DNA from 2 places in the Pseudogulbenkiania sp. AW2-16 genome. Region 1 is predicted to be linked to the other one. Evidence: riboswitches for the same ligand, from Rfam matches in the RefSeq annotation. Region 1 holds a riboswitch; the other holds the start of a gene.
What was found. Region 1 has a riboswitch for manganese ahead of ABKF58_RS19510 (TMEM165/GDT1 family protein). Riboswitches for the same ligand answer to the same signal wherever they lie in the genome.
Positions count from the first base shown of each region.

Region 2: linked by a shared signal. The riboswitch ahead of ABKF58_RS15745 (sodium:calcium antiporter) and the one ahead of ABKF58_RS19510 (TMEM165/GDT1 family protein) in region 1 are both predicted to bind manganese.

Region 1 covers NZ_CP157668.1:4,044,960-4,060,251, reverse strand. The annotation lists gene ABKF58_RS19515 (methyl-accepting chemotaxis protein) at 1-1,799, shown strand, start outside; gene ABKF58_RS19510 (TMEM165/GDT1 family protein) at 1,848-2,411, opposite strand; yybP-ykoY riboswitch at 2,421-2,582, opposite strand; gene mscL (large-conductance mechanosensitive channel protein MscL) at 2,675-3,139, opposite strand; tRNA gene ABKF58_RS19500 (tRNA-Asn) at 3,436-3,511, opposite strand; gene ABKF58_RS19495 (YgfZ/GcvT domain-containing protein) at 3,706-4,095, shown strand; gene ygfZ (CAF17-like 4Fe-4S cluster assembly/insertion protein YgfZ) at 4,103-4,681, shown strand; gene ABKF58_RS19485 (H-NS histone family protein) at 4,780-5,085, shown strand; gene ABKF58_RS19480 (hypothetical protein) at 5,270-6,787, shown strand; gene ABKF58_RS19475 (hypothetical protein) at 6,828-6,974, shown strand; gene ABKF58_RS19470 (M14 family metallopeptidase) at 7,037-8,167, opposite strand; gene ABKF58_RS19465 (phasin family protein) at 8,333-8,896, opposite strand; gene phaR (polyhydroxyalkanoate synthesis repressor PhaR) at 9,074-9,640, shown strand; gene rimO (30S ribosomal protein S12 methylthiotransferase RimO) at 9,808-11,022, shown strand; gene ABKF58_RS19450 (EAL domain-containing protein) at 11,201-13,711, shown strand; gene ABKF58_RS19445 (AraC family transcriptional regulator) at 13,767-14,591, shown strand; gene ABKF58_RS19440 (LysE family translocator) at 14,603-15,181, opposite strand.
Region 2 covers NZ_CP157668.1:3,215,311-3,230,602, forward strand. The annotation lists gene ABKF58_RS15700 (sigma-70 family RNA polymerase sigma factor) at 1-274, shown strand, start outside; gene ABKF58_RS15705 (anti-sigma factor family protein) at 271-1,056, shown strand; gene ABKF58_RS15710 (hypothetical protein) at 1,102-1,257, shown strand; gene ABKF58_RS15715 (quinol oxidase) at 1,322-1,741, shown strand; gene ABKF58_RS15720 (hypothetical protein) at 2,094-2,372, shown strand; gene ABKF58_RS15725 (SRPBCC family protein) at 2,402-2,893, shown strand; gene ABKF58_RS15730 (DUF3300 domain-containing protein) at 2,985-4,478, shown strand; gene ABKF58_RS15735 (nickel/cobalt efflux protein RcnA) at 4,557-5,657, opposite strand; gene ABKF58_RS15740 (metal/formaldehyde-sensitive transcriptional repressor) at 5,760-6,032, shown strand; gene ABKF58_RS15745 (sodium:calcium antiporter) at 6,088-7,092, opposite strand; yybP-ykoY riboswitch at 7,186-7,298, opposite strand; gene ABKF58_RS15750 (hypothetical protein) at 7,463-8,002, shown strand; gene ABKF58_RS15755 (cupin domain-containing protein) at 8,283-8,627, shown strand; gene ABKF58_RS15760 (lipocalin-like domain-containing protein) at 8,745-9,260, opposite strand; gene ABKF58_RS15765 (hypothetical protein) at 9,906-10,310, shown strand; gene ABKF58_RS15770 (electron transfer flavoprotein-ubiquinone oxidoreductase) at 10,443-12,080, opposite strand; gene ABKF58_RS15775 (DUF1302 domain-containing protein) at 12,103-13,773, opposite strand; gene ABKF58_RS15780 (methyl-accepting chemotaxis protein) at 13,965-15,292, opposite strand, start outside.

The sequences.
Region 1 (15,292 bases):
GGTTCTGGAGTATGTACTCTTGGACGGAAAAAACGTTCTGGAACAGCCTGACCAAGAAGCTGTGCAGCTTCTTCTTTATCAGTGCCTTTCAGTTGGGGATGGTGGGCTATATCTACTCTGTCCTTGAGGATATCCGGGCCATTCACAAGAGCCATACGGTTTCCGCCGAGATTCTGACGCTGGTGGAAGCGCGTATCGACAGTGCCATTTTGTGGACCCTGATCTTGTGGGGCATCTGCTTGGTCTTTATTGCTTTCATGGTCTGGTACCTGCGCTATCTGATCGTCCGGCCCCTGAAAATGACTATTTCGATCTTCAACGAAATCGGTGCGGGAGAGGGGGATTTGTCGCGGGAAATTCCGACTATCACCTACGACGAAATCCGCGAGCTTTCCATATCCTACAATCGGTTTCTGACCAAGATGAGAGAAATCATCAGCAACGTCAGGCTGATGACGGTCAGGATTGCCATGGATTCTGCCCGTACACGCAAGAATATCCACGAATCGCTGGAAAGCGCCCGCCAGCAAGACGATTTTGCCACCAAGGTTTGCGATGCCAGCAACCAGACTACCTCGGGCATCAATCAAGTCACCGAGCAGACCCAGGCTATTTCCTCTACGACACTCAGCAATCTTGACGTTGCCCGGGTGTCTTTTGATGAGCTGAAGTCCGTGGCTGATCGTATCTACGACATTAGCACCAAGGTTGGCCATTTCAATCAGACTGTCGAGTATTTGAGCCAGCGCTCGGCCAGCATCAAGACGATCGTTGAGCTTATCAAGGAAATTTCCGACCAGACTAATCTGCTGGCGCTCAATGCCGCAATCGAGGCTGCCCGTGCCGGCGAATCCGGCCGCGGATTCGCCGTGGTTGCTGATGAAGTGCGCAAGTTGGCCGAAAGAGTGAAAACAGCAACCGACGAGATTTCCGGGAATATTGACGGCATGCTCAGTCTGGTGGCGGAAACGCAGGCGGAAACCAACGAAATCAGCAGCGATACCCAATTGGCCAGAGAAGTAGTGTCGAAAGCCTCTCAGCAGTTCGGCAGGATGATGGGCGACTTCGAGCAGACTGCAGGTAGCCTGCGCGGCATTGCCGACACGATGGAAACATTTGCAGAAACCAATCGTGAAGTGAATCTGCATGTGGCACAGATTCACGAGTTAAGCCAGAACGTGTCAGAGCGCCTGCTGCACACCGAGGGGGTGGCTGATGTGCTCTCGAGTGCCGCCGAGCAGGTGCAGGACCTGGTCTCGCGCTTCATTATCGGCGAGGGCGTGTTTGATAAGGCGCTGAACAACGCTCGGCAAACCCGGGATGAATTGCAGACGGTGTTGAGCCGCTTGGCTGGGGAGGGGGTCAATCTGTTCGATCAGCAGTATCGCCCCATTCCAGGGGTTACCCCACCCAAATACCATACCAGCTACGATAATAAGCTGGAGTCTCTGTTGCAGCCCATTTATGATCGTGCTGTTCAGGATTCCAAAGGTGGTCGCTTCTGCGTGATGGTGGACAGCAACGGCTATGCTCCGACGCACAATAGCTTCTATTCTCGCCCGTTGACGGGTGACTCTGAAAAAGACTTGGTCTCGAGCCGCGACAAGCGAATGTTCAACGATAAGGCGGGCTTACGCTCCGCCCGAAATACGCAGCCGATGCTGTTGCAGACTTATGTGCGCGATACAGGTGAGGTGCTATCCGAAATTGCCCTGCCGGTGATGGTGCAAGGGCGGCACTGGGGGGCGTTGCGGTTGGGCTTCGATCCTAACGACATGCTGTCGGCGGCGAATTGCTGAAGCAATCTTAAAACCCGCCAAAAAGGGAGGCCCAGCCTCCCTTTCTTGTTATTGCAGTGGTAGCAGCAGGGTAACGACGCCCAGAGCGGCAAACAGGGTGGCGGCCACGCCATGCACCGCACGAGTCGGAATCTTGCGTGCAATCATATCGCCAAAGAGGACTGCGGGCACATTGGCTAGCAACATCCCTATCGTGGTACCCGCCACCACACTGGCCAATGCATCGAAACGGGCGGCCAGCGCGACGGTGGCAATCTGGGTCTTGTCGCCCATTTCTGCGAGGAAGAAGGCAATGAAGGTGGCGCCGAAAATTCCGATCCGTTCAAAAAAGCGGGTGTCTCCATCGATTTTATCCGGGATCATTATCCAGGCTGCCATGCCGATGAAGGAGGCGCTCAGAATCCAGCGCATTACCTCCGTACCGACATGGTTGGTGATCCACTGGCCGAGCATGGCGGCTGCAGCATGGTTAAAAAGTGTTGCAATCAAAATGCCCAGGATGATGGGTATGGGTTTGCGGTAGCGGGCCGCGAGCAGAAGGGCGAGAAGCTGGGTTTTATCGCCGATTTCGGCGAGGGCGACGACACCCGTAGAGAGAAGCAGGGCTTCCATAAAGGCTCCAAGGGGCTGCGAAGAACGCCATGACCGATCTGCACTGCAGCCCCTGCTGAAAGTGCAAACCTGTCATGGGTCTTGCCAAACCTTTACGGCCGCGCGTGCCATGGTGTTAAAACCAAGTATGTTGACACGCGCCAATGCGTTGGCGCATTGAGGCTACTCCCCCAGAACGGAGCCGATTTTACGTCAACCGCGCGTGGTCCGCAAATGAGGGGGTATGCCCCGCTCGTTTGGTGGGGAGCATAGGGTATCTGTCTCTAGGCGCCTAGTTGGGATGTGCAGTGAGGGCAGCGCGAGGCTTTGCTGGGAATGCTGGAGAAGCAATAAGGGCAGTCTTTGACAGGGGCTGGCTCTGCCGCTGCGGGAACCTCCTCCTTTTTGAGGCGGTTGATCGATTTGACCAGCATGAAAATGGCGAAGGCGACGATGCCGAAGCTGACCAGTGCATTGATAAATAAGCCGATGTTGAGAGTAATGGCCCCTGCCGACTTGGCGGCGGCCACTGAGACATAGGGCCCGGCTTGTTTGCTGCCTTCTTTCAGAACGAAAAAGAAATTGGAGAAATCGACGTTGCCCAGAATCAGCCCAATGGGAGGCATGATGACGTCGTCAACGAGGGATTTGACGATGGCGCCAAATGCGCCACCAATAACCACGCCAATGGCAAGGTCAATGACATTACCTCTCATTGCAAATTCTTTAAATTCTTGGATAAGGCGCATGGTTGGCTCCGGTGGTGGGTTTATGGTTTGGTATTAAGTGCTAAATAGTGGCTGTAATCAACTATAGTGGATATCGCCTGGGTGAGGGCAAGGACATGATTTATGGGTATTGGCATGCATTGCATGCCATTCAGATGTACTGGTATGGGGGAATATAGCGTTATTGCAACAACATGGGTAGGGGCTGTGGGCGACCTTATATTGCGTGCTTGGCAAGGGATACGTAGGTGGCGTGGCTTGGTGTTGGTTGCAAGAAAGACAAAAAGCCGCACAAGGAATGTGCGGCTTTTCTGAATTGGCTCCCCGAGCAGGGCTCGAACCTGCGACCTGCGGATTAACAGTCCGTCGCTCTACCAACTGAGCTATCAGGGAATTGATGGAGGCGTATAATATATGCTTAATTTTCGCTTGTCAAGTCTGAATTGCATGGTGCTCAACGGTGGTGCCAATGCTTGATAAGTGACGCGAGGACCCAATCTATCATGCTACAGAGTTCATGGATTTGAGGCGCCGACGGTTGATGAATCGATCCGTCTCAACAGCAATCAGAAACGGAAGGGAATGTGATGAGTGGATTAAGTGCAGATGTAGCTGACGATTTTGAGCAGCAGCTTGAAGCCGTGTGTAATGGCAATGCTCAGTGTTCTATGGCACATTTTTCCATTATTCGGGTAAGTGGCCGTGATGCACAAAGCTTTCTCCAGGGGCAGTTGTCGAGCGACTTGCGCGAGGTCTCCGAGTCGCGCAGCCAGTACAGTAGTTATTCCAATGCCAAGGGTAGGGTTTTGGGGAACTTTCTGATTTGGCAATTTCGTGGCGATTATTTCTTGCTTGTTTCGGCCGATATTGCCACGGCGTTGTGCCGCCGCCTGAGCATGTTTGTACTTCGCTCCGAAGTGAAGCTTGAGGTGCTGGCCGAGTCGTGGCTCCTGGCCGGGGTAAAGGGGGGGCGCTGAGGCAGTTTTGAAGGATGTTTTTACTGAGGTGCCAGCGCAGCCGCACGATGTGATCGCCAATGAGTCAGGAGCAATAATCCGTTTGCCCGCAGGTAATCTGCTGCTGTCCTATGATGCATCTGCTTCTGGATCCTTTAAAAGCCGTCTTGAGCAAGCATGCCGACAGGTAGGGGTTGGGGCATGGTCGCTTTTGGATATTGCCGCAGGCATCCCGTGGGTCACGAGACCTACCCAGGAGCAGTTTGTTCCCCAAATGATCAATATGGATGTGCTGGGTGGAATCAGCTTTAAGAAAGGCTGCTACCCTGGCCAGGAAATTGTTGCCAGAACTCAGTATCTTGGAAAGGTAAAAAGACGCCTGTTCCGCGTCGAATTGCCGGTGAAAGCGAGTCCCGGGGATTCCTTGTATAGCCCTGCAACGGGCGATCAAGCTATAGGCATGATCGTAAACACTGGATGTGACCAGCATGGTGCGCTAGTAGCTCTTGCTGTGGCTCAGCTCGCAGGTTGGGAAACTGGCCTCTTTCTAGAAAAGGAATATAAAAATGCCCTTAAGAATCTCGGCCTGCCTTATGTCATCGACTAAGCCGGAATCGCCGAGTTGATGATTTTCAAATTAGACTTGACCCCATCCTTGGGTTATGACTAAATTGAAATATATTTTCAAACTAGCGAGATGACTAAATGGAACTTTCCAATCTGAGCTTTGCTGATCTGCTTTCCCTCAAGAGCGATCTGGAAAACGAGATTAAGCGGCGTGAGCACGAAGAAAAAGCCAAAGCTAAAAAACAGATTGTGGAACTTGCTCGTGCGTACGGGTTGAGCGTGGAAGAGGTGCTGGGCAAAGTGGGTCCGGCGCGCAAGCCGGTGGAAGCCAAGTACTGCCATCCGCAAAACCCTGAGCTGACCTGGACTGGTCGTGGCCGCAAACCCCTGTGGGTACAGGAACTGCTCGCCGCCGGTAAGAACCTCGAGGATTTGGCGATCTGACGATTGCGGTTCTTCAGTCAGGATCAAAAAAAGCATCCCTAGGAGGATGCTTTTTTCGTTTTACTTGCCAGTGCCGCTTGCATGTTGGGAGCGATCCTGCGGATACTGTGAAGATGTTGGGATGGCGTTATTTATGCGTAAATTGTTGTGTTATCTATAAAAAGTTATTAAGACAGGCGGCACCATGTTGGATTTTTTCTTGCGCGGCTCAAAGAGGAAGATCGATCCGCTAAGCAATGCAACTTCTGCCAAGGAGTGGGTTGAATCGCTGAAGCAGGAGTACGGTTCCGCATCCCACGACAAAGTGTTGGAAGCTGTCGCTGAGCTTAATCGCAATGGCGCGGTGTCGTCTGCAGATACGCTAGAGGCCGTCTTGGCGCTTAACCGGGAAACGGCCCAGTTTCATTACCAATTGGGTATTCAGTACCTGATGAACATCAGAATGCCCAAGGTTCTGGAAGCGCAGTTACGGGGACAGATTCTGGGGTATGGCCGCGAATTTCTCGATGCTTACCGACAGGTCCTGAGTCCGTCCTTTCCCGGTGAGGATGAGCGCCGTATCTATGCCATGCTGCCCTTGGTGCTGGCACGCATGATGCATTATTTCTGCGAGGCAGCCAGATGGTCGTTCTTTCAAGGCGTCTCGCCTGGGGAAAGTTTCTGGCTGAACGTCAATCACGTCTACCGCTTTGCTGAGGAGCGAGGACTGGAGTCGGCGCCGGTATTCCTTTTCGGCGAGCATGACGAGGGTACGACCGTACAGGATCAGTTTCTCATCCTGCAGATGCTGGCCTTGCTTTCCAGTGGTAACTTGACCCCACGGCAGCTCAATTTTTCCTACGAATTACTTCGCCTGATCTCGAACCGGATGGCCTTGGTTCGCGAGCTTTCCCCCGACCTTAGTTTTGCCGTGGTGCTGGATGAAGGGCATCCTGCCTCGCGTTGCATGGGAACGTTTGGCTCTGGGTTTTACCGTTATTGGAGCACGGCCGAGGTTAGCGAAATACTGCATGGCTGGCTGGCGGTGCTTGAAACAGGGCATATGCCGACAGAATTGGCCCGTCTTGCCGAGCCTGGTGTGGATGCGGCTCTTTTCCGTGTATTGTGTCGCGCGTGGGCGGCCAAGCCTGTTCGCATTCAACGCGCCGAGCGGGTTGCCGTCAGTGACCGTAAGATTGAGGTGGTGCATCGGCTTGGGACCTTGCATCGTCTGATTCGCCAGCCCGATGAACAGAAACTGCAGACGGCCGCGGCGCTGCCTCAAGACAACTTCAGTTCGGCGTCTGATCTGCGGGTTTATGGTTTTGTCACCAGCCGGCGTAAGGATAAGGCACTCCCGGCGGTTTCTGTGCGGCCTGAGGAAACCCCTTTGGCCAAGGAGGTTTTCAACAAGTGGGAAATTGAAAACATCAGTCAGACCGGGCTGGGGGTTTCGCTGGATGCGGTCGGGAATGAATGGGTCAGTCTGGGGGAGTTGCTGGGTTACAAGGAAGGCGAGGGGGCCGCTTGGAGCGTGGGTATTGTGCGGCGTATCCGCCGGCTGCACCGCGAGAAGATCTTTCTCGGGATCGAAACCCTGACCGATCGCCCGGTGGCGGCTGCGCTGAGGGGGATGGATGTCAAGGCGGTGGACCCGCGGACCATGCCGGAGCATGTTTGGCAGGGGGGTAATCGCCCTGTTCGTGCCCTTGACTCGGAATGAGCGCAGCATCAATACGCTCATTGTGCCGGTTGCCTCGTACATGTTGGGCAAACAGTATTACATGAGTGCCAGAGGCAAGTTCTTCCAGATTGCCTTGGGGAAGGTGCTGGAAAAGGGGCGTGACTGGTATTTGGTCGAAATCGAGTTGGTAAAGGCGCTGGAGGGAATGCCATCGGCCGCGCCGTGAGCGATGTACCGTCCCCAAGCAAAACGGCCGCTAAGCGGCCGTTTTGCTTGGGGACGGATCGTTCAGGCACGCAGCTTGTTGATTACCGCGTAAATGGGGGTGAGTGCGGCTTCGCCCAGCCGCTGGCTGCGTTGACCGTTCCAGCCGTAATCGTCGTCCGGCAGGTTGGCGTTGTCCTTGAACGGCATCTCAAGCGTGTAGGCGAGGCACTGGAACTGGTTGCCGACCCAGTTGGTAGCCCAGGAAAGATCGGCGCTGCCGGGAGCGCTTTTTTCGTAGCCGTGTTCGTCCTGGAAGTCGGGAGAGGCGAGTTTCAGGTGGTGCTTGAAGGTTTCTTCCAGGGCGCGGATGCGATCGTTGTAGCTGGGTACGCCTTCGGTCCCGGCGACAAAGACGAAGGGAATGTTCTCGTCGCCATGGATGTCGAGGAACAGATCGACGCCGGTCTCGAGCATTTTCTGACGCACGACGAAGACTTCCGGGCTGGTTTCCTTCGAGGGATTCAGCCATTCGCGGTTCAGATTGGAGCCGGCTGCGTTGGTGCGTAGATTTCCCAGGACGGAACCGTCGGGGTTCATGTTCGGCACCACGTAGAAAGTGGCGTGGTCGAGCAGCATGCGGGATGTCGGGTCGATCGGGTCGAGCAGGCGGTTGAGGAAGCCTTCGACAAACCATTCCGCCATGGTCTCGCCGGGGTGCTGGCGTGCCGTGATCCAAATCTTGAGGTCGGATTCGACTTCATGGCCGATGGTCAGCAGGTTGATGTCCCGCCCCTGCACGGTCGAGCCTAGGTCGGAGACCTGGCAGAGGCCGGAGCCTTGTGCCTGTCCGATGAGGTTCAGATGCTGATCGTAAGAGTAAGGTTCGAAGTAGGCGTAATAAACGCTGTTGGCCAGCGGTACGTGCTCGATGGTCAGTACGCTGCCATCGTAGCTGGTCGGCACCCGAAACCAGTTGATGCGATCGTACGATGCCATGGCGTGATAGTCGACCCAGCCTTCGGGGTAGGCGCACTCGGAAGCATTCAGGAAGCGCAGGTTGCAGGTTTGGTACGCGGCCCCTTGCAGGCGGAAGTAGAACCACTGGGCAAAGTGCGAGGCATTATCGTTCGGAATGCGAAGCTGGATGTCTTCAAAACCGTTCATCGAGACAACTTCGATACTGCCGGCGTCAAAATTGCTACTGATCTTCATGCGCTACCCTGTTTCTATGTGGGCTCGTAAAAGCCGAATTGTAAACCCGTGTGGGAAATTGGGCACCTGATGTGTGGTGAATGAGGCGGGCAGGGTGTCTGAGCGTGCAACAATGAAAAAGGCCATACCCGTACAGGTATGGCCTTTTGCCGCTGAGGTCAGCGATCAGGACGCGCTGGTGCTGCTGGCGCGCTTGGTGGTGGCCTTGACGGCGTCAGCGGTGGCGCTGCTGGCAGCCTTCACGCTGGTTTCGGCAAATTCGTTTACTTGCTGTGCTGCCTTGGTGAAACTGTTGATAGCTGCTGCTGCGGCGGCAACCGAGGTTTTGACGGCGTTGACCGTGACTTCGGAACCGGCCGGAGCGTTCTTGGCGATGTCTTCGATGACGTTGATCAGCGACTTGTTCAGGGTGCCCAGGTTTTCTTCAGCCAGCTTGGCCAGTTCGCCTTGAGCCTGGGTGACGATTTCGTAGACATTGCGGGAGTTGGTGACCGCTTGCTCTACCGATTCGGTAGCCAGCTTGTTGATGCGGGCGACGGCTTCTTGCGGGTCTTTGGCGCCAGCGAGGTCTTGGGCGACCTTGATGTTGTCTTCGAGAGACTGTTTGGAAACTTCGAGGTTGAATTTCACCAGCTTTTCGGTGCTATCCAGCGAAATCTGGGCGAAACGCAGCGCGGTTTCGACGCCGCCCAGCGAAAACTTACTGAACTGCTCGTTGGTAGTGAACATGGTTTATGACCCTCTCCGTGGTGTGTTGTACGGTGTGAACTGCGTTGTGCAATGCACAATATACTCGCAAAATTTAGCATGCTGCTCAATGCAGTGGCTAGAAGATTTGCTCTATGTTGTTGCATTTATGATAAATTGTTCGCACACAACACCACGACAATGAACTGGGAGTGTTACATGAGTGTTGAGAAGCGGGTCATTAAAAAGTATCCGAATCGCCGGTTATACGACACGGCGACGAGTTCTTACATTACCTTGGGGGACGTTAAGCAGCTGGTTCATGACAATATCGACATCCAGGTGGTTGACGCCAAGACCCAGGATGACATTACCCGCAGCGTACTGCTTCAGATCATTTTTGAAGAGGAAAACGGTGGCGCCCCGATGTTCAGCTACGAGGTGCTGACGCAGTTCATCCGTTTCTACGGGCAGGCCATGCAGGGCATGATGGGGCCGTTCCTGGAGAAAAACCTCCAGCTCTTTACGCAGCTGCAGCAAAAGATGCAGGAACAGACGCGGGCGATGTATGGCGATAACGCCATGTTCAACGCCAACCTGTGGGGCGAGTTCATGAAGATGCAGGGCCCGGCCATGCAGAACATGATGTCGAGCTATCTGGAGCAGAGCACCGGCATGTATCTGGAAATGCAGAACCGTATGCAGGAACAGACCAAGCAGCTGTTCACAGGCTTTGGCTTTCCCGCCTATCCGCCTGCCGACAAGGACAAAGAAGGCAAGTCCTGATCGGTTCGCCGATATCGCCTTTTTTTATAGAATCAGCATGTTGTCAGCCGGGTGTCGTTCACGTGACCCCGGCTTTCTCTATTCTTTCAATAAGATTCAGGGTCTTACTAACGTAGGCCCACTCTGCACCCAAAGTCGGCTTCGTCTCGCTTGGCTGTCCAAAGGCCTTGGTTGATTCCGAGCAGATTCTTACCCGCCTTCGCGCCGAAGGCTACGATATTTCCCCCTCCTACGATGGCGCCGACCTGGTTGTGGTCAATACCTGTGACTTCATCGATTCGGCCGTTACCGAGTCGTTGGATGCGATCGGCGGAGCCTTGACGGAAAACGGCAAGGTCATCGTGACGGGTTGCCTGGGGGCGAAAGGGGAGGTGGTACGTGACGTGCATCCTTCTGTGCTGGCGGTGACCGGCCTGCACGCCACCGACGAAGTGATGGGGCATGTGCATGCCCACTTGCCCAAACCGCACGACCCGTTCGTCGACTTGGTGCCGGCGGCAGGCATCAAGCTCACGTCCAAGCATTACGCCTATCTGAAGATTTCCGAGGGCTGTAATCACCATTGCACCTTCTGCATCATTCCGTCAATGAGGGGCGATCTGGATTCCCTCCCGATTCATGACGTGCTACGCGGGACGGAGAATCTGGCGAAGTCCGGCGTCAAGGAACTGCTGGTGATTTCGCAGGACACCAGTGCCTACGGTGTCGACGTCAAATACAAGACGGGCTTCCACAACGGTCGGCCGGTGCGTACCCGCATGACGGTGCTGTGCGAGGAATTGGGGCGTCACGGTATCTGGGGGCGTCTGCATTATGTCTACCCGTATCCGCACGTCGACGAAGTCATTCCGCTGATGCGCGACGGCAAGATCCTGCCTTACCTCGATATCCCGTTTCAGCACGCCAGCCAGCGCATCCTCAAACTGATGAAGCGGCCCGCCAATAGCGAGAACGTACTGGCGCGTATCAAGAAGTGGCGCGAGCTCTGCCCGGATCTGGTGATCCGCAGCATCTTCATCGTCGGCTTCCCCGGCGAGACCGAGGAGGAGTTCGAGGAGCTGCTGGCGTTCCTGCGTGAAGCCCAGCTCGATCGCGTCGGCTGCTTCACCTATTCTCCGGTGGCGGGCGTCGCCGCCAACGATTTGCCTGATCCCGTGCCGGAGGAGGTGAAGGAGGTCCGCAAGGAGCGCTTCATGGAGGTGCAGGCCGAGATCAGTGCCGCCCGTCTGGCGCGCCGAGTCGGTCAGCGCATGACGGTGCTGGTCGACGAGATCGATGGCATGGTGTTCGTGGCCGACGCCGATGGCCTGCAGGTGGGGGATTTCGTCGAGGTGGAGATCGCCGCCTCGGATCAGCATGATCTGTGGGCCGAGCGGGTGTAACGCGCGCCACGGCATGATCGGATGGGCGCCCCCGCATTTGCGGTGGCGCTTTTTTCATGGTGGGGACTGATTTATATCAGGGAATGCGCAGAAAGCATTTGGCATCAAGTCGCGCTGTTATGGAATGCCTGTATATTCGACGAGGTATTAGTCAACGAATGTTTAGGATCAGCCAGACATGTCGCCGTTGCTGCAACCCGTCGATCACATCCTGCTCCCCGAGATACTGAGTTGCCCACCAACCACCTCGGTCTACGAGGCTGCCCGCCTGATGCTGGAGTCTCACTGCGGTTCCATCATCGTGATGGACAAGGCGGGAACCGCCCTCGGAATCTGGACCGAGACTGATGCGCTGAATCTGGATTTTTCGGTGGCGACCGGGGCGGATGGCACTCCGGTGGCGAAGGTGATGAGTTCCCCGGTGCGTACGCTCCAGAGCGGTACGTCGATTCATGATGCGACCGGGTTTTTCCGCCGCCATGGCATCCGCCATGCCCTGGTGGAACGGGATGGCCGCTATCTTGGCCTACTGTCCCTGACCGATATCGTGCTCAACCAGGGGACGGAGTCGTTTCTCGGGCTGAAGCGGCTGGAGGAGCTGGGGTGCCGGCCGGCCTGCCTGCTGGGGGCCGAGCTCGGGCTGAAGGATGCGGTGAAGGTGATGCGGCAGGGGGCGGTGGATGCTGTCGGGGTGTGCTTCGCCGATGGTGAACTGGGCATCCTGACCCGGCGCGACGTGGTGCGCTTGCTGGCGCAGGGCGAGTGCGAGCATGCATTGGGGGCGGTGTGCTCGCGGCCGATGCTGACCATGGCCGAAAATACCAGCCTGCTGCATGCCCGTCGCCTAATGTTGCAGCACAAGATCCGCCACTTGGGGGTGTGCGGGGCGGACGGCGGGCTCAAATTCATCCTGGGCTTCGGTGATATTCTCCACAACATCGAGCACGAGTGCCTGCTGGAACTGCAGGGGGCGCTCAACGAGCGCGACCAGGCCTTGCTGCTGTCGCGTCAGAGCCTGCTGCTGGCGGACAAGGTGTTCGAGTCCACGCTCGAGGGGATTGCCATCACCGACGGAGCCGGCATCATTCAGTCGGTCAACCCGGCTTTCGAGCGCATCACCGGTTACTCGGCCCAAGAGAGCATCGGCAAGACGCCTGCCTTGCTGAAGTCGGGCAAGCAGCCGCCGGAGTTTTACGAGCACCTGTGGCACAGCCTGAAGCGTGACGGTGTGTGGCAGGGGGAGGTGATCAACCGGCGCAAGAACGGTCTGCTCTATACCGAGCATCTGAGCATTACCGGCATTCGCGGCGACAACGGCGAGTACGCCCATTACGTCGCGGTGTTCTCCGACATTACCCAGCGCAAGCAAGCCGAGGAGCGGTTGCACTTTCTCGCCAACCATGACGCGCTGACCGGGCTGCCAAACCGCACCCTGTTCCTGGAGCGGCTGGAGGCGGGGGTGGAGCAGGCGCGCGAGTTCGGACAGCGCATGGCGTTGTTGTTTATCGACCTGGACCGTTTCAAACTGGTCAACGATACCCTGGGGCACCATGCCGGTGACGAGTTGCTGGTGTGGATCGCCGAGGAAATGAGGAAGGTAGCGCCGCCGCTGGCGATGGTGGCGCGTCTCTCCGGCGACGAGTTCACCTTGCTGATGCCGGCCGTGGACAGCGTGCAGCAGGTGGCGAGCCGCGCCCAGAGCGTGCTCGACGCGATTGCCGGAGAAACCGTGGTGGCCGGGCAGGAGGTATTCGTGTCGGCCAGCATCGGCATCAGCATGTTCCCTGAGGACGGGGCCAGCGCGGACGTCTTGCTGGTCAACGCCGATACGGCGATGTACCGTGCCAAGGAGCGCGGTAAGAGCAATTTCCAGTTCTATACCCCGGACATGAATGCCAGCGCGCTGGAGCGCTTGCGGCTGGAATACAGCCTGCACAAGGCGCTGGCCCAGGATGAGCTGGAGGTCTGGTACCAGCCCAAGGTCGAACTGGCGACCGGTCGGCTCGACGGTGCCGAGGCGCTGATCCGCTGGCGCCATCCCGAACTGGGGCTGGTGTCGCCGGCGCGTTTCATTCCGATTGCCGAGGACAGCTCGCTGATCGTGCCGATCGGTGAATGGGTGCTGAAGACCGCCTGCAGGCAGGTGCGGGAGTGGCGTGAGCGCAGGCTGTTTGGCGGGCGCGTGGCGGTCAACGTGTCCGGACGCCAACTCAAGTTCGCCGGCGTGGTCGAGCTGGTCGAGCGCACGCTGGAGGAGTGTGGCCTGCCCAGCTCTGCGCTCGAGCTGGAAATTACCGAGAGCGTGGCGATGGACGAGGATAGCGGCATGGTCGAGGTGCTGCGCCGGCTGCACGAGCTGGGCGTGTACCTGTCCATCGACGACTTCGGTACGGGGTATTCCTCTCTGTCTTACCTCAAGCGCCTGCCGGTGCATGGGCTGAAGATCGACCAGTCGTTCGTCGCCGACCTGCATCAGAACCGGGACGATGCGGCAATCACGCAGGCGATCATTTCCATCGCGCGCAGTCTGGGACTGGGGCTGGTGGCGGAGGGGGTGGAACTGGACGAGCAACGGCGTTACCTGGTGGAGCAGGGCTGTGGCACGGGCCAGGGCTACCTGTTCAGCCGACCGTTGCCGGCGGCGGAGTTCGAGGCTTTGCTGGAGAGGGAATACCTGGCGGGGGGCTGAAGCCTGATACCGCTGGGTTGGATTTGAGCGGGATGTAGCGTGCTATCATGTTGGCATGAGTTCCGATGCCAAGCCCTTGTTCTGGCGCGACCCGGCGCTGCCTTTTCTGGAGTTGCGCACCATCCAGGATGGTCGCCAGGTGTGCTATGCGCGCCACTCGCACGAGCATTTTTCCATTGGTGCCATCACCGGCGGATGCAGCACGTACCTGAATGAACAGGCAAGCCATGCCGTGGGCCGTGGCGATGTGGTGTTGATGAACCCGGGCGAGGTGCATGCCTGCAATCCCATTGCGGATCAGCCGTGGTCCTATCACATGCTGTACGTGGATACCGCCTGGCTGGCAGGCTTGCAAAGGGAGTTGGGCCTGAGTGCCAATCAGGATTTCCATCCCTTCCAGCCTCGGCTGAGCCAGGATGCCCGACTGTATCGGCGGCTGGGGAGGCTGGTGGCGCTCTGTCGTGATGGCGCATCCACGGCGTTGCAGAAGCAGGGCGAGGCGGTGGAGTTCTTCAGTTCGGTGCAGTCCATCCTGCAGCCGGCGGGCCGCAGCGAGAGCGAGCCCCATGACAGGCTGCAACAGGCAGCGGACTATATCAATGACCATTATGCGGCGGAACTGAGTTTGCAGGACATCTGTTCTGCGGCCTCCTTGTCTTCTTCCTACCTGATCCGCGCTTTTCGCCAGCGTTATTACATGACGCCGCACGAGTATCTGCTGAACTGTCGCATTCAACGCGGTAAGACGTTGCTACGAAGAGGTCATCGGATCGCCGACGTGGCGCAGTCATTGGGTTTCGCCGATCAGGCGCATTTCCAGCGTGTTTTCAAACGGCTGGTGGCCGCCACGCCCGGACAGTATTGCCAGGCGCGGCGCTAAGCAGGGGGTGTCTACAACAGATACAGCGTGCTCCCTGCCAGCAGTAGGGCCAGCAGGCGGTTGAAGAGGCGCATGCGTGCAGGGTGGCGCAGCAGGTGTTGCAGCCGGGCCCCGGCGTAGGCCCAGCAGGCGATCGACAGGTAGCAGATGACGAAGTAGATGGCGGCAAACTGCCAGATCAGTGAGTGGTCGCCGTCGCTGGCGTAGGCTCCCATCCCGGCTAGGGCAGCCAGCCAGGCTTTCGGGTTCAGCCACTGCATGATGGCGCCGTGACGGAAGGAGGGGCGGCGTTGCTGGTTCTGGCCCAGTTCTCCGTTATCACTGGCCAGTTTCCAGGCCAGGTATAGCAGGAAGGCGATCCCGCCCCATTGCAGGACTCGGCTTGCTGCTGGCCAGCCGGCCAGCAATTCGTTCAGCCCCAGCCCCGTTAGCAACAGGAGGGCAGTAAAGCCGACGGTCGCGCCGCTGACATGGCGCAGGCTGGCCGTGAAGCCGTGACTGGCTCCGCTGCCGAGGGCAACGATATTGACCGGTCCGGGCGAGATGGAGGCGGCGAGCGCGAAGGCGGCCATGGAGAGTAGAACTTGCATGATGACCTCGTGAGTGGGAAACACCCGGTCGAGGATAGGGGGCCCGCATCGGGCAGTATTGAAGAAAATTACCCTGCTTGCCGTCACCTATGGCGCAAAAAAACCGGGATG
Region 2 (15,292 bases), 830 kb from region 1:
GCCGGCCGCCACCGGCGAGGTTGACGGACTGCTGTTGCGCGACGTGGAGCGTGCCCTCTACCGCTTGCCCCTGGAACAGCGCGAAGTGCTGCTGCTGATCGCGCTGGAAGAGCTCAGCTACCAGGAAGCCGCCAAGGTCCTGAAGGTACCGGTGGGCACCGTGATGTCGCGCCTGTCGCGGGCAAGGGAACGCATGCGTATCTTGCTGACCGAGCCCGCGGCCGATGCGACACCCGGCCGACCCCCATTGAAAGTAGTGAAGCACTCACCATGAACGAGCCACGCGACACCACCGCCAATACCCCTGACAGCGCCGACGAGCTGCGTCCGCTGTCGGCGCTGGTGGATGGGGAACTGTCCGACGCCGAGCGTAGCGCCTTGCTGGAGCGGCTCGGCCATGACCCGGCCGCCGCCGCGCGCGTGGCGCATTACCGCAGCCAGAACGCGGCGCTGCGGCGGCTGTTCCCGCTCGCCGGCGAAACCGCGAGCCTGTTCGTGCAGCGCCGCACGCCATGGTGGCAACTGGGCGCGGCCATCGCCGGGGGGCTGGCTCTCGGCCTGATGCTCGCCATCACGCTGCCGGCACAGCTGCTGCCCGGCGGCTTCGGCCAACCTGCCTTTGCCCAGCGCGCCGATCTGGCCTATGCCGTGTACGCCCCGGAACGCCGTCACCCGGTGGAAGTCACCGTCCGCGAAGAAGCCCACTTGCTCAGTTGGCTGTCGGCCCGGCTGAAGCGCGCGGTAACGGCGCCGTCGCTCGGCGAGTATGGCTACGCGCTGGTGGGCGGCCGGCTGCTGCCGGGCGAATCCGGCCCCGCCGCGCAGTTCATGTACCAGAACAGCACAGGCAAACGCCTCACGCTGTACATCTCTCCCTACCCCTCCCGCGAAATCAGCTTGCGACTGTTGCACAACGGCGCGAGCCGTACCGCCTACTGGGCCAACCACGGCATGGGCTACGCCCTGTCCGGCACCGACAACGAGCCCCGCTTGCGGGCGATCGCTGCCGACGCCTGCACGGCGCTGGGGGGCGACGCGGGCGCCTGGTCCGGTTAAGCCGGGCCGGCCCCTTTCCCAACCCGATAGATGAAGGAGATCGACATGGACAGGAAGCACCGGCTGACCGGCTGGCTGCTGTTACTGGCTCTGGCCTTGGCATTGCCTCTCGGCGGCTGCCACTCGATGGGCGACCCAGGGGCGACACCGACGCACGACAGCGACATGGGCGACCACGGCCGCGGCGGGGGCGGCTACTGACCCCGGCATCACCACAAGCCGGGCGCCGCTCCCGGGCGCGCCCGGACGAGACACAGGAGTCACCATGCACAGGACCAGACTCACCCTCGCCGGGTTGGCATTGGCACTCGCCTTCCCGCTGATTGCCGGCACGGCTCGTGCTGCCGACGAACCCTATCGGGTGCCGGTGGCCAGCGACGGCGTACAGCACGTCGCCATCGTCGGCGGCAGCTATTTTTTCAGGCCCGCCCACATCGTGGTCAAGGCCGGCACCCCGGTCGAACTATCGGTCAAGGTCGAAGCAGGGCTCATCCCGCACCGCTTCGTCCTCAAGCTGCCGCCCGACCAGGTCGACATCGACAGCCGCCTGGGTGAGGAGCCCCGCTCTTTCCGCTTCACTCCGACCGTGGCGGGGCGCTACCCCTTCCATTGCCCCAACAAGCTGCTGTTCTTCAAGAGCCACGAAGAAAAAGGCATGGCCGGCGTGCTGGAGGTCGTGGAGTAAGCCATGCTCTGGCCCTTGCTTGCCACCGCCCTGATCGTCCCGGCCGGCCTGACGGACCCGATCGCCGCCGCGCAGCAGCAGTTCGAACAGCTCGACAGCTACCGGGTCACCGTCCGCTCGAGCGCACCGCACACCCGTCAGCAAGTCGTCCGTTACGCCTACCGCAAACCGGGTTTCGTACGCATGGAGTTCGTCACGCCGCATCCCGGGGCACTGATGATCTACAGCCCGCACAGCAACAAGGTCCGGGTCTGGCCCTTCGGCCAACCTCGGCTTCACGCTGACGCTGGCGCCCGACAACCCGTTGATCCGCGGCCCGCACGGGCACCGCATCGACCGCTCCCATGTCGGAATGCTGTTGCAAGCGGTGCACATCCTGCAGGCCGGTGGCGACACGACGCCACTCGGCAAGGGCACCATCGGCCACTGGCCCGTCCAGGGATGGAGCATCACCGGTGCCCCCGGCAACACGGTGGCCGGCGTGCATCGCTTCCAGCTCTGGCTGACGCAAGGCACCTTGTTCCCGGTCAAGGTGGTCAGTTTCGGTCTTGACGGCGAGCAGCAGGAAACCGTGCTGATGGACGACGTGGAAATCGACGTCCCGCTCGCTGCGGATTTTTTCCAACCCTAAACCGTCAAACACAGGAAAACCGTACAGTCATGGCGGAATATCGCTTCTCCACCCTGTGGTACCTGGAGGCTCCCGTGGAGGCGGTATGGGACGCCATCTACCACTCGCGCCGCTGGCCCAGCTGGTGGCGCGGCCTGGAACAGGTGCTGGACCTGGAAGCCGGCGACGACAATGGCCTCGGTGCGGTACAGCGCTATACCTGGAAGAGCGTGCTGCCGTACCGGTTGACCTTCGACATGCGCGTCACCCGCATCGAACCGCTGGTTTGCCTGGAAGGCACGGCGAGCGGCGAACTCGAAGGCCATGGCCGCTGGAGTTTCAGAAAAGAAGGTGTGATCACCGTCGTCTGCTACGACTGGCAGGTGCGCACCACCAAGCGCTGGATGAACCTGCTGGCCCCGGTAGCCCAACCGCTCTTCCAGTGGAATCACGACGCCGTGATGACTGCCGGCGGACAGGGCTTGGCCCGTCTGCTCGATACCCGGCTGATAGCCATGACCCATCGACACCCGGCAAGGTAACGATGGCTTGAGCGGGCGACCACGACATTGCCCGCAACCCCGAGTCACCCGGCTGACGCCCGACTCGCCTTGCATGCCCTGGAGGCCCGCCATGCCCCAACGCATCCGACGTTTTATGACACAGTGCCTGGTCCTGATTTTTGCCGCTGCAATGGGCCTGGCGACCGCCCCGCCCGCCGTCGCCCAGGACGCCGTGTACACCCAGGCAGAGCTCGACCAGATGCTCGCGCCCATCGCCCTCTACCCCGATTCGCTGCTGACGCAGGTGCTGATGGCATCGACCTACCCGCTCGAGGTGGTCGAAGCTGCGCGCTGGTCGCGCGATCACCCCGGACTCAAGGGCGACCAGGCCGTGCGCGAAGCCAACCGCAACGACTGGGACCCGAGCGTGCTGTCCCTGCTCGCCTTCCCGCAGGTGCTGCAGATGATGGACGAGCACCTGGACTGGACCGAGCAGCTCGGCGACGCCTTCCTGGCCCAGGAAGACCAGGTCATGGATACCGTGCAGCGCTTGCGGGATAAAGCCTGGGACCAAGGCTACCTGCGCTCCAACCGCTACCTCCGGGTCGCCCGGGAACACACGGTCATCGTGATCGAGCCGGCGGACCCGGAAATCGTCTACGTCCCGTATTACGACCCGCTGGTGGTCTACGGAGCATGGTGGTGGCCGGGTTATCCGCCTTACTACTGGATCTGGCCCGGTTACTACGTCGGGCCGACCGTGGGCATCTACTGGGGCACCGGCATCACGGTTGGTGTCGGCTTCTTCTTCGGCAACTTCGACTGGCCGCGCCGCCACGTCACCATCGTCAACGTCAACAACTACTACTTCCGCCCGCACGTCACGCACCGCGAGTGGCTCGACCGCAAGGGGCCGTTCCGTTGGGAGCATGACCCGTCACGACGCGGCAATGTCCCGTACCACGGTTTCACCCCGCGGCCGTCCGAACGCGTGGCCCCGTCGGGCGAACCGCGCCAGTTCCCGCGCCAGCAGACTCAACCGACCTCGCCCGCGTTGCAGCCCAAACCGGACCTGAGGCGCGACATGCCCGTCATCATCAATCCGCCCCGGGCACCCGAGACGCGTCGCCGTTTCGATCAGCGCCCCGAAATTCCACGTGGCGAAGGGGAACGACGCGACCGCCGCATCACACCGCCCGGTCAGGATCACCGGCTCATCGACGTGCCTCGCTCACCGCGGCCGCCGGCGGAGTCGCCCCAGATCATCCGCCCCGAGTCGAGCCGGCCACGCCCACCGGAGCCCGGCAGCAACGAACGCCGAAACGACAACCGCCGTTTCGAGCAGCGCCAACCCGGAGCCGAGGCGCCGCGCGTGCCCCGTTCAACGGGGATGCCCACCATTATCCGGCCGGAGCCAGCCCGGCCCCGTCAGCCGGACGTCGGCGTCCCAGAACGACACAGAGCACCCCCTCAAATCGAGCGGCGGCAGATCGAGCGCCCCAACACCGCCCCTTCCGCCCGGCCCTCGTTCGCTCCTCGCCCCGAGGAACCGCGCCGCGGCGGCCAGGTTCCTCCCCGCCAGATCATCAACCAAGGCAACCCGGACGGCGGGCAGGACCATTAAGAACAACAGCCCGGGCGCGCCATGACATAGCGCGCCCGGGCTGTGCGGATGGTCTGGCCTGAAACGCCACCCTCGGCGTCAGAGCAAGACGCTCAACCCCTGGTAGCCGACATACAACCCGACCAGCACGATCAGTGCGCCGGAAAAGTACGGCGCCTTGCGGGCGAACTCGCCAAACCCGCTCCAACTGCGCGAGACGTGCTTCACGCTCAGCGCGGCCAGCGCGCCCGATGCCACCATCGTCAGTGCCAGACCAATGCTGAAACACAGCACCAGCGTGGCGCCGAGGGCGATCTTTTTCAGCTGCAGACACAACAGCAGCACCGTGATCGACGCCGGGCACGGAATCAGCCCGCCGGTCAGGCCGAACAGGATGATCTGGCCGGTGGTCACCTCCCGGTTGGCAAAGCGGCGGCGGATATCGTTGGCGTGGGCCAGCTCGTGTGGATCCTGGTACCCCGGAGCGGACAAATCCAGCCCGTCGTAATCCTTGATCGAGTGATGATGGTCCGGCTCGACAAACTCCACGTCGTAGTCGTGGTGGTGCTGATCGTGCCCCAGACTGAGCCGGGCAACGAACTCGTGCGGCTCCGGAATGGTTTCCACCGACTCCACAAAGCCATCGCGCTGCACGAAGGTGAAACCCTGGCGGCTGCCGTCGGCCCGCTCCGTCTCGATCCGCACCTGATCGGCCGGCCAGCGGTGGCCGTGTTTGCTCGCGTAGTGCAGACGGAAACGCGGCGGCACGCCCTGTTCGAACACCTCCAGCCGTACGACACCGTGGCCGGTATCGATAAGCTTGGCCTCGTCATGGTGATGGTCATGATCGTGCGCCAGTTGCTGATTGCGCCAGGTGCGCCAGATCATCCACGCCGCTACACCGATGATGAGCACCGCGGAGGCCACCTGGAAATAGGGTTCCGTCGCCTCCGCACTCCAGTTGCGGCCGAAATACAACCCGGCCATCGCCACCGCCCACACCACCGCCGTGTGCGACACGGTCGCCGACAGGCCCAGCAACACCGCCTGCGTCAGGGTGCCGCGAATGGCAACGATGAACGCCGCCATCATGGTCTTGGAATGCCCCGGCTCCAGGCCGTGCAGCGCCCCCAGCAGGATGGCGCTCGGGACGAACAGCCAGGCATTGCCTTGCTGCAACAGGATCGAAAACTCGGGCATGGCGCACTTTCACAACGTGTGATCAGATTGGCGCATTATACTACCCCCCAGTATATGCATGTTACCCTTCCGTCAACTTTTTAGGCATGAGGTAAAGCGGACATGGCACACACCGTGAGAGACAAGGCCAAACTGCTGGCCCGAGTCAGGCGGATACAGGGGCAGACGGCCGGGCTGGAAAGATTGCTGGACAGTGAAACGGACTGCACCGCCGTGCTCCAGCAGATCGCCGCCATCCGCGGCGCGGTGAACGGGCTGATGGCCGCCGTGATCGAAGGCCATCTGACCGACCATGTGGTCAAGGAAGCCGAGCAGGCGCAACGGCAGCGCGATCTGGATGCCGTGCTCCAGATCATCAAGTCGTACCTGAAATAGGCCCGCCGCGGCGCAGCGGGCCAAACAGGCCAGGATGCCTCGGCCACGCGCTCATTCAGTGCGGAAAATAGGCCGCCACCAGCAAGGCAAAGATGCCGTACAGCGAGCTCACGCCGAGCAGCACCCGGCCATCGACCGCGCCGCGGCGGAAAATCCGCCATAGAAAGAGAATCGCCAGGGCGGTGATAATGCCGGACGCCAGCAGCGTGCCATCGAACTGCCAGGGCGTGAAAAAGATGCCCAGCGCGCTGGGAATGGTGGCCTGGATCATCATGGCACCGGAGATGTTCGCCAGCGCCAGGCGTTCCTTGCCCTGCCGCACCCAGATCAGGGCATTCATCGTTTCCGGCAGTTCGGTCGCCACCGGGCTCAGCAGCAGCGCCACTAGGTGCGGCGACCAATGCAAACCGGTGCCGATCGCCTCAAGCTGGCCGACAAAGACATGCGACGCCACGCCGATCGCCACCAGCGCCAGCACGACCTGCAAACCCGCCCACCCCAGCGAGGGCTCAGCCATGTTGGGGCGGATTTTCAGCGGCTCCAGCTCTTCTTCCTCCGGGGCGGTATCGCTGTCACGGATTTCCCGCCAAACGTAGACGCCATACGCCATCAGGAACAGCACACCCAGCCACGGCTTGATGGCAAAGGCCACCAGCCCCAGCGTTACCTTCACCGCAAACACGGCAAGAAAAGCGGCCTGGTCCCGGCTCAGACGGACATGATCCACGCGCACTTCGTGCGTTTCACGCGCCAGACGTCGACGGTTCAGCATCAAGGCAAAGCCGACCACGGCGTAGGCCAAGGTTGCCAGAACGAGCGGGCCACCCATCGCGGCGCCGACTCCGAGATCTTTCTGCGCGGGGGTATTGCCGAAAACCACGGCAGTAAAAGTGACGGCACTTTCCGGGAGGGCGGTACCGAAGGCGGCCAGCACCGAACCGACGGCCGTCGCCCCCAGGTTCAGACGACGACCAAGCCATTCCACGCCATTGACGAAGAATTCACAGGACCAGTAAATGGCCCCGGCGGAAAGGAAAAACAGGGTGAAAGCGAGAAGCATGAGAGTAATCCGGCCGGGCGAGCAAGAATCCAATGGCGCGACGACACGCCTCGCCCGGCCTGGGTAAGCGCATCGCGGCCAAAGGTCTCGCCTGGCTCTCTCTGCTGGTGCAGAGGCTGTTCACGCCATGAGGCTATGGCCTCAAGTTTGTTGACGTGAACTCCTTAGCAAGGGGCCAAGGATGGCTACTCCCCAATGACAACGTTACCATTTTAACAGTCCTCCCCCCGCCTGTCTCCATGACTCCCACCTTTTATGCATTCGACATCGTGGCCCTGACCGAAGAAAATGGACTGCCATGGAGCAGTAAATCCGTGACAACCACTTATCTGACAGCCGAGGTGGCACCGTGCCGCCTGGAGGCATCACGATGTCGGTTTTAGGACGGATGGCCACGCGCTCGTCCGCCACCATGAACGTCATATCGATCGATGATCTTCACCGTGCGGATCGCTGGCCGGAGTGGTGGCTTTCGGCCAACGGCGGCTCCGCGGCAGCACTGTTTCAAGGAAAGGACGACTGCATGAGCACACGCTACGCCGGCTACACGCTGGCCGAAATCAAGGAGGCGGCGACGACATCCGCCGACGAAGGCACTCCAGTCCCGACTAACCCCGCCATGCTGCTGGACCTGATCGGCCGAATCGAGGAACTGGAACGCGCGCATGACACCGTCTGGCTGGCCGGCTTCAAAGCGGCCCAGGAAATGGCGGCCCGGCAGTGCGACACGTTGGCCGAAGAATTCTACAGCGCCGCTGCCATCCGCTGCGCGAGCAGCGTGCGTGCCATGCAGCCATCCGCGCCCTGGGAGGCGACCACCAGCGAGGGGTCCGACAGACACCCCCTCCGCCCCGTCGAGGCGGAATGGCCTCACCCTGATGGCTTCCCCGCCATCGCCGGCATGCCTTGAGTCCTGCTTGCCTCCTCTCAATTTTTTATCGACGCCAGCCCTGGAGCTGGCGTTTTCATGGCCACAGCGCCCTCTTCGCCCCCTTGAGTAACGAGGACGCCTCGGCGCGGCCGCCGCCCGCAAGATCGACGAGCGCCACGCACCGACCATGTCAGGCTGTTGCGGGTTACGGTCTTGCTGACGTCGCGTTTACAGGCAATTCCATGTCGAAAACAGACAGTTGCCGGCATGGCATTGAACCTATGATGACAAACCTTTCATCAGATCGTTTGGAGCCGACATGTCCGATTTCATCACCGTCCTGCGCGAAACCTGCCCCACCCCGGTGGTTGACGCTACCAAGTGGAAGCGCATCGGCGGCGACCCGCACACCGTCAACCTCAACGCCTACCTCTCGAAGGACGGCAGCAAGATCATGGGCACCTGGATCTGCACCCCGGGCAAGTTCGAGGTGAACTACGAAAAATGGGAGTACTGCCACTTCCTCGACGGCTACTGCATCATCACGCCGGAAGGCGAGCAGCCGGTGCATCTGAAGGCCGGCGATGTGTTCGTGATCGAACCGGGCATGAAGGGCACCTGGGAAGTAGTGGAAACCGTGCGCAAGTATTTCGTCTTTGCCTGAGCCTTCAGGTCGGCACGTTGGGCTGAGCCGAGCACAGCCCAACGGCCTCCCCTCGATGGAGGGGCATCGTGTTCTGCAACCTCATGACCGACCACGACCGCCATGCCATGCCGGACGCTATTTCGCCCGCTTCAACACAACCTCGGCAATGCCGTCGCCTGTCGATGCGGGGGTTTGCCACGTAAGCTCGTCCCCAGTCACCGTGAACGGTCGTTTCTGCTCGGTTCCGTTCCAGTTCGGAAACGTACTGGTTTCTATGTGGAACGTGATGGTCTTGTTCGCCTCGTCAACGGTGTATCTGCCGAAGTGAGCGATCGACCCTAGCACAACGGCCTTGTTTTCCTCAGGGGTGCCCTCCATCCGGCTGGTGGATGCGAATTTGGCCTGTCCTGCCCGCACCGTCATCAAGATATAGCGGCCATTGCTATCAAAGTTCGCCTGGCCCTGTGGATTCGGACCGAAAAGAGGTATTCGCGTCCCATCGGAGCGGATAAGGTCAACGGAAACATAAGACCAGGTTCCGACGATTTGGTCCTTCAGGGCAGGTTGTGCCATGGCCGCGCTCCAGGGCAATGCCATGCCAAGAACGAGCAACGCCATGGCGGCCCGCATGCGGGCGCTGAATCTGTGCATGATACTTCTCCCACTAAGGCCCAACCCACCTTGTCCGGATGACACTTTTTTCTTGGATGGAGCGACATCGACAGCGGCACGTGGCGGTGAGCCTACCCTGACTGGATCGCTGGCGATAGGTACGTTAACCATAGCCAAAACACTTCGGCGCCGACAGGCCCGGAGCGGCCGGAAGAATGGTCGCCGGTGAGGTCCGGCAATACGATGGAGCAGGACAAGGGGCATGCGCGGCATGGGTGTGGCGACAGCCCGGTCGACACGGTTGCTCAGGGTCGATTCTGCACAGGCTGCAGATGGTGCGCGGCACAGGACTTCGAGTACGCCCTAATAAAGGGTTGTGGGTTACGAACCGTGATCGACACCCCGATGTGATGGTGTCGCCGACACTGATCCTGACCGATAGGCTCAGTACGCCGGCCGGCCCCACACTACCCCATTGGCCTGATAGGCATAGAGAATTTTCCAGTGATATGATGTTCGAGTGATCGGCTTTGTTGCCTTGCGGCAGCAAACCAGTGCTCCCCGGCGGTCATGCCAACTGGGCGGCTGATCCATTGCTATTGGCTCAGGCGCCGCCGGCACAAGGGGGTATCGGATGAGCGCCTGTCATCTCCAAGGCCAGCTCTTAACCGATTGAGATCACTCATGAATTACAAAAAATTCACGGCAATGTGCGTTACCCTTTTGGGGCTCAGTGCTCCATCCTTTGGCTGTACGTTCACCTGGCACCACTATGGCCCGGATCAGGTTAACGATCTCATCAAGGCCAAAATCGGCTCCGCCGTGTCCGATGAGTACTGCAAACAGTACAACGCCAAATACGAAATCGTCGTCATGACGGATACGTACGTGAATTCTCAGAGAGCCTTGGCGCACGTCTCGGTCGGTTTGCGTAAACGTGGCTCGAACATTTTCCCTTCGAACCGATTCAGTGCCTACAAATTCGAGGATGGTGATTTCGTGATTGGCAAAGGCTACGCCTTGGCCTCGTCTCTCGCCATCGACACGGTCATGGACGTCATGTCAGACCTCAAGTCGTACACCAACTAAACCAACCGGTTTCACCCACCCCAGCCAACGCCCTCACACGAGGGCGTTTTCTATATGGCGTCGTCAAACCGGCAGAAAAGGGCCTCGGCTGAGCAAGAACACCTTCCGGAGATTTGCCTCGGGCAATCCGTATCACATATTGGGATAATTCGGCCCGCCGCCGCCTTCCGGCGTCACCCAGTTGATGTTCTGGGTCGGGTCCTTGATGTCGCAGGTCTTGCAGTGCACGCAGTTCTGCGCGTTGATCTGCAGACGCGGCGCCCCCTCCTCGCGGCCGACGATCTCGTACACCCCGGCCGGGCAGTAGCGCGTCTCGGGCGCGTCGTACTGCGCCAGATTGATCTTGATCGGGACGCTCGGGTCTTTCAGCTTGAGGTGCGCCGGCTGGTCTTCGCTGTGGTTGGTGTTGGAGATGAACACCGACGACAGCCGGTCGAAGGTCAGCACGCCGTCCGGCTTGGGGTAGGCGATCGGCGTGCACTCGTCCTTGGGCTTGAGGCATTCGTGGTCGGCGTGCTTATGGTGCAGCGTCCACGGTGCCTTGCCGCGGAACAGGTAGGTGTCCAGCGCCGAGTAGAGCATCGCCGGCCACAGCCCCCAGCGGAACGCCGGGCGGATGTTGCGCACGCGGCAGAGTTCGTCGTAGAGCCAGCTCTGCTTGAACTTGGCGGTGTACGCAGTGGCCTCGAGCGGCTGGCCTTCCTGGGCCGTGGCCAGCGCCTCGACGATCGCCTCGGCGGCCAGCATGGCGGATTTCATCGCGGTGTGGGTGCCCTTGATCTTGGGCACGTTGAGGAAGCCGGCGGTGTCGCCGATCAGCACCCCGCCCGGGAAGGTGAGCTTGGGAATGCTCTGCAGCCCGCCTTCGGAGATGGCGCGCGCGCCGTAGGACAGGCGCCGCCCGCCTTCGAACACGTCCTTGATCGCCGGGTGGGTCTTGAAGCGCTGGAATTCCTCGTACGGCGACAGGTAGGGGTTCTGGTAGTCCAGCCCCACCACGAAGCCGACCACCACCTGATTGTTTTCCAGGTGGTAGAGGAAGGAGCCGCCGTAGGTGGCGGTGTCCATCGGCCAGCCGGCGGTGTGGGTGATCTTGCCCGGCTGGTGCAGCTCGGGTTTCACCTCCCACAGTTCCTTGATGCCGATGCCGTAGGTTTGCGGGTCGGCGCCGTTGCGCAGCTTGAAACGCTCGAACAGGGTCTTGGTGAGCGAGCCGCGACAGCCTTCGGCGAACACGGTCTGCCGGGCCCACAGCTCGATGCCGGGCTCGCCGTCCTGGTCGCCGTTCTTGCCGGTGCCGACGTTGCCGGTGGCCACGCCCTTGACCGAGCCGTCCGGGTGGTAGAGCACTTCGGCGGCGGCGAAGCCGGGGTAGATTTCCACACCGAGTTCTTCGGCCTGCTGGCCGAGCCAGCGGCAGAAGTTGCCCAGGCTGATGATGTAGTTGCCCTCGTTGTGCATCTGCGGCGGGGTGGGCAGCTGGATCGACTCGGTCTCGGTGAGCAGCAGGAACTGGTCCTTCTGGGCCGGGGTGTTGAGCGGCGCGCCCTTGTCTTTCCAGTCGGGGATCAGTTCGTTCAGCGTGCGCGGTTCGAGCACCGCGCCGGAGAGGATGTGAGCGCCGATCTCGGAGCCCTTCTCCAGCAGACAGACGCTGATATCCTGGCCCTTGTCGGCCGCCAGCTGCTTGAGGCGGATCGCCGCGGAGAGCCCCGAAGGGCCGCCGCCGACGATCACCACGTCGTATTCCATGCTTTCGCGTGTACTCATGCCGGTTTATTTCCCCAAAGGATCAGAACTTGGTCTTGAACGTCAGCGACAAGGTCGCCCGGTCTTTCAGCAGGCTCATCAGCCCGGCATACGACTTCACCGTGCCATTGGGGGCGGTTTCGTACGGTCCGAAGAAGGAGGTGTACTTGAGGTCGAACTGGTATTTGGATTTCACCAGTGCGCCGAGGCCCACCGAATAGTTGCCGGTGCCCTTGTTGCCGCCCAGCGGCACCGACGACTCGCCCTTGAGCCCCACGGTGTAGCTGATCGGCAGGGACAGATCCACGCCGGGGAAGACCTGGTTCCAGGTCGGCACGAAGTTCACTCCCATGCCGACGAAGTCGCGGGTGGACTTGTCGATGCCGGTGTAGGCCGGGTTGCCGCGATATTGCGCATAGCCACTGGTCACCGACAGCATCCGGTTCCAGGTCAGTTCGCCCATCAGCGATGCCCGATCGAACAAGGGGGTCTTGCCGAAGGCGTGGGACGCATTGAGCACGAGGTGCAAGGTGTCGCCCACGGCGCCGCCGGTTTCGCCGCTTTGCGGCAGCGAGCCGATAAAGCCCGGAGTGCCTGCCTTGGCCGGCAGCACGGTGAGGAACTGCTGGCTCGCCAGCGGCATGTTCTGGCGGTAGCTCAGGTCCACCCCCACCTTGGTGTCGGCGATGTTCTTGGTCAGGCTGATGCCGTAGATATCGATATCGCCGGCATAGGCGACCGAATACGAGTTGGTCGCCGGGTTATAGACCACGGTGTCGGGCAAGGAGTCCGAGGTGCGGCGGTAGAACAGGCCGAGAGTGCCGCCCAGCCATTGCGGGCTCCACTTGGCGTTGATGCCGAAATCGCCTTGCTTGCTCGGGGTGATGTCGTTGCCGTGGGGCACGACCTTGCCCGGCAGATAGGCCGACTCGCCGCCGTCCAGCGCCAGGTCGTACATGCCCAGGTAGGAACCGGCCTCGGGGAAGCGCGAGTGCTGCCAATCCAGGAAATACTGCGCGCCGAACGACCATTGCGGCGAAAGCTGGTAATCCGCGGTGAGCTGGTTGCGCGGCAGGAAGACTTCCTTCAGCTCGTTACGCGGTACGCCGAAGATCTTTTCCAGCTCCAGCGGCGCCTGGCCGTAGTTGATGCCGTGCAGCAGCGTCTGCACGTTGTTGCCCCACAACTGCGTGCTCTTGCCCAGCGTGACATTGAGCTTCTGCTGGCCGAAATCGAAGTTGCGGAACACGAAGGCTTCCAGCAGTTCGCCGGAAGGTCCATGCGCATAGCGGTTGGTGTACGGGCTCAAGCCGGTTGCGGGCTTGCCATCGACCAGATGGTTCGGCGTGGAGTTGGCGTTGTCCAGATTATCGTAGGCCGCGTCGTACCAGGCGGCGGCGCTGAGGCGCAGCCCCATCTGGCGGCGGTAGTTGAGCTCGAATTCGCTGAACAGATCGATGCGCTCGGACGTCATCGATCCTTTACTGAAGTTGAGGTCGCCGTCGTTGAAGTTCGGGCTTTGCGTGATGTGCGAGTCCTGCGCCCCCAGCCGGTTGGCGAGGTTGAGCTTGACGGTGTTGTCCCAGCGAGCCGTCAGATCACTGTTGCCCGTATCGATTTCGAATGCCTGGGCCGACATCGCCATCAGCGCCGATGCGGTTGCGGCGGCCAGTAGTGGCAGTCTGATGGTCTGCCTCCGGTTGTTCTCCACCATTTCTCCTCCTGCTTTTTATGTATTTGGCGATCAGGTCGCTCGTTCGAGCCACCCGTCTACACCAACAATAGAGCTTGGTTCGCCGTGAGGCCGCCCCCTGAACAGGGGGGATCGCAGGAAAAACAGGGGGTAGGCAAGGCGCGCAGCCCCCACCGCCGTATCCTGGGGTGGGGACTGCCGTTGCCCGGCCGCTATTTGTCGAAATGAGCCAGCAAGGCGTGCTGCTCGTCGGCGGCGCGGTGCAGGGTGTCGGCCGCCAGCTTGAAGCGGCGCACCGTGGCCTGGTTTTCGCTGGCAAGGACGTTTATCTGCTCCATGCTGCTGGCGATGTTGTGCGCGGCTTCGCTCTGTTGTGCCAGGGAGGTGGAAATGTCGTGCGAACTGCGTGCCACGCCGCTGCTGGCGGAATGGATTTCGCGAAACGCTTGCTGGGTCGCTTCCAGCCGGGTAGCGCTGTTGGTGACGGCGGCGGCCGTCTCTTGCATGACCTCCAGCACCCTGCGGGTACTGTCCTGCACGCGCACGATGGTGGAGGAAATGTCCTCGGTGCTGCAGCCGGTGCGTTCGGCCAACTTGCGCACCTCGTCGGCCACGACGGCGAAGCCGCGTCCCTGCTCGCCTGCGCGCGCAGCTTCGATGGCGGCGTTGAGCGCGAGCAGATTGGTCTGATCGGCGACCTCGCGGATGGTCCGGGTGATGCAGTCGATCTCGGCCACGGCACCCTGCAGGCCGTCGAGCAGCGTGCCAGCCTGCGCGACGGTGGCCATGACGACATCGGACGCCTGGCGCGACTGCGCCATCTCGGCCTGGCCGCTCGTCACCCGCTGCCGGGCTTCCTCGGCGAAGTCGGTGCCGCGCCGGGTGGATTCGCTGATTTCCGACACCGCGGCGGTGAATTGTTCCAGCGTGGCGGCCATGGTGGCGATGCCGTCGGCCTGCGCCGCCACGCGTGATTCCAGTTGCCGCGACTCGGCACGCATGCGCTCGGACTCTCCTTCGACCACCCTGGCGGCCAGCACGATATCGCAGATCAGGGCGCGCAGATTGATCTGCAGCGTCTGCATGCGGCTGAGCAATACACCCACTTCGCGTGGCGCGCGGGTATCCAGTTCGGCGCGGAAATCGCCCTCCACCATGCGCTGGAATACCCGCTCCGCCTGCTGCAGCGGCGTGCTGATACGGCGCGACAGCCAGAAGCCGCCGACGAACATGATCAGGATCTGCAAGACCGCCACCGCCATGTAGGCTGGCCCCTGCAGCAAGGTGCGGATCAGGCCGAGGCAGAAAATGGACCCGACGAACAGCATGATCGCGGTGTTGATACTCAGAGTGTAGCGGTGTTTGCTGGCGGGGAAGCGGGCCTGACCGGCATTCACCGCGCGATAGAGCTGCTCGGCGCGGGCCACGTCTTCTCGCGAGGGCGTGCTGCGTACCGACATGTAGCCGACCTTCCGGCCGTTTTCGGTGATCGGGCTGACGTAGGCATCCACCCAGTAGTAGCCGCCGTCCTTGCGCCGGT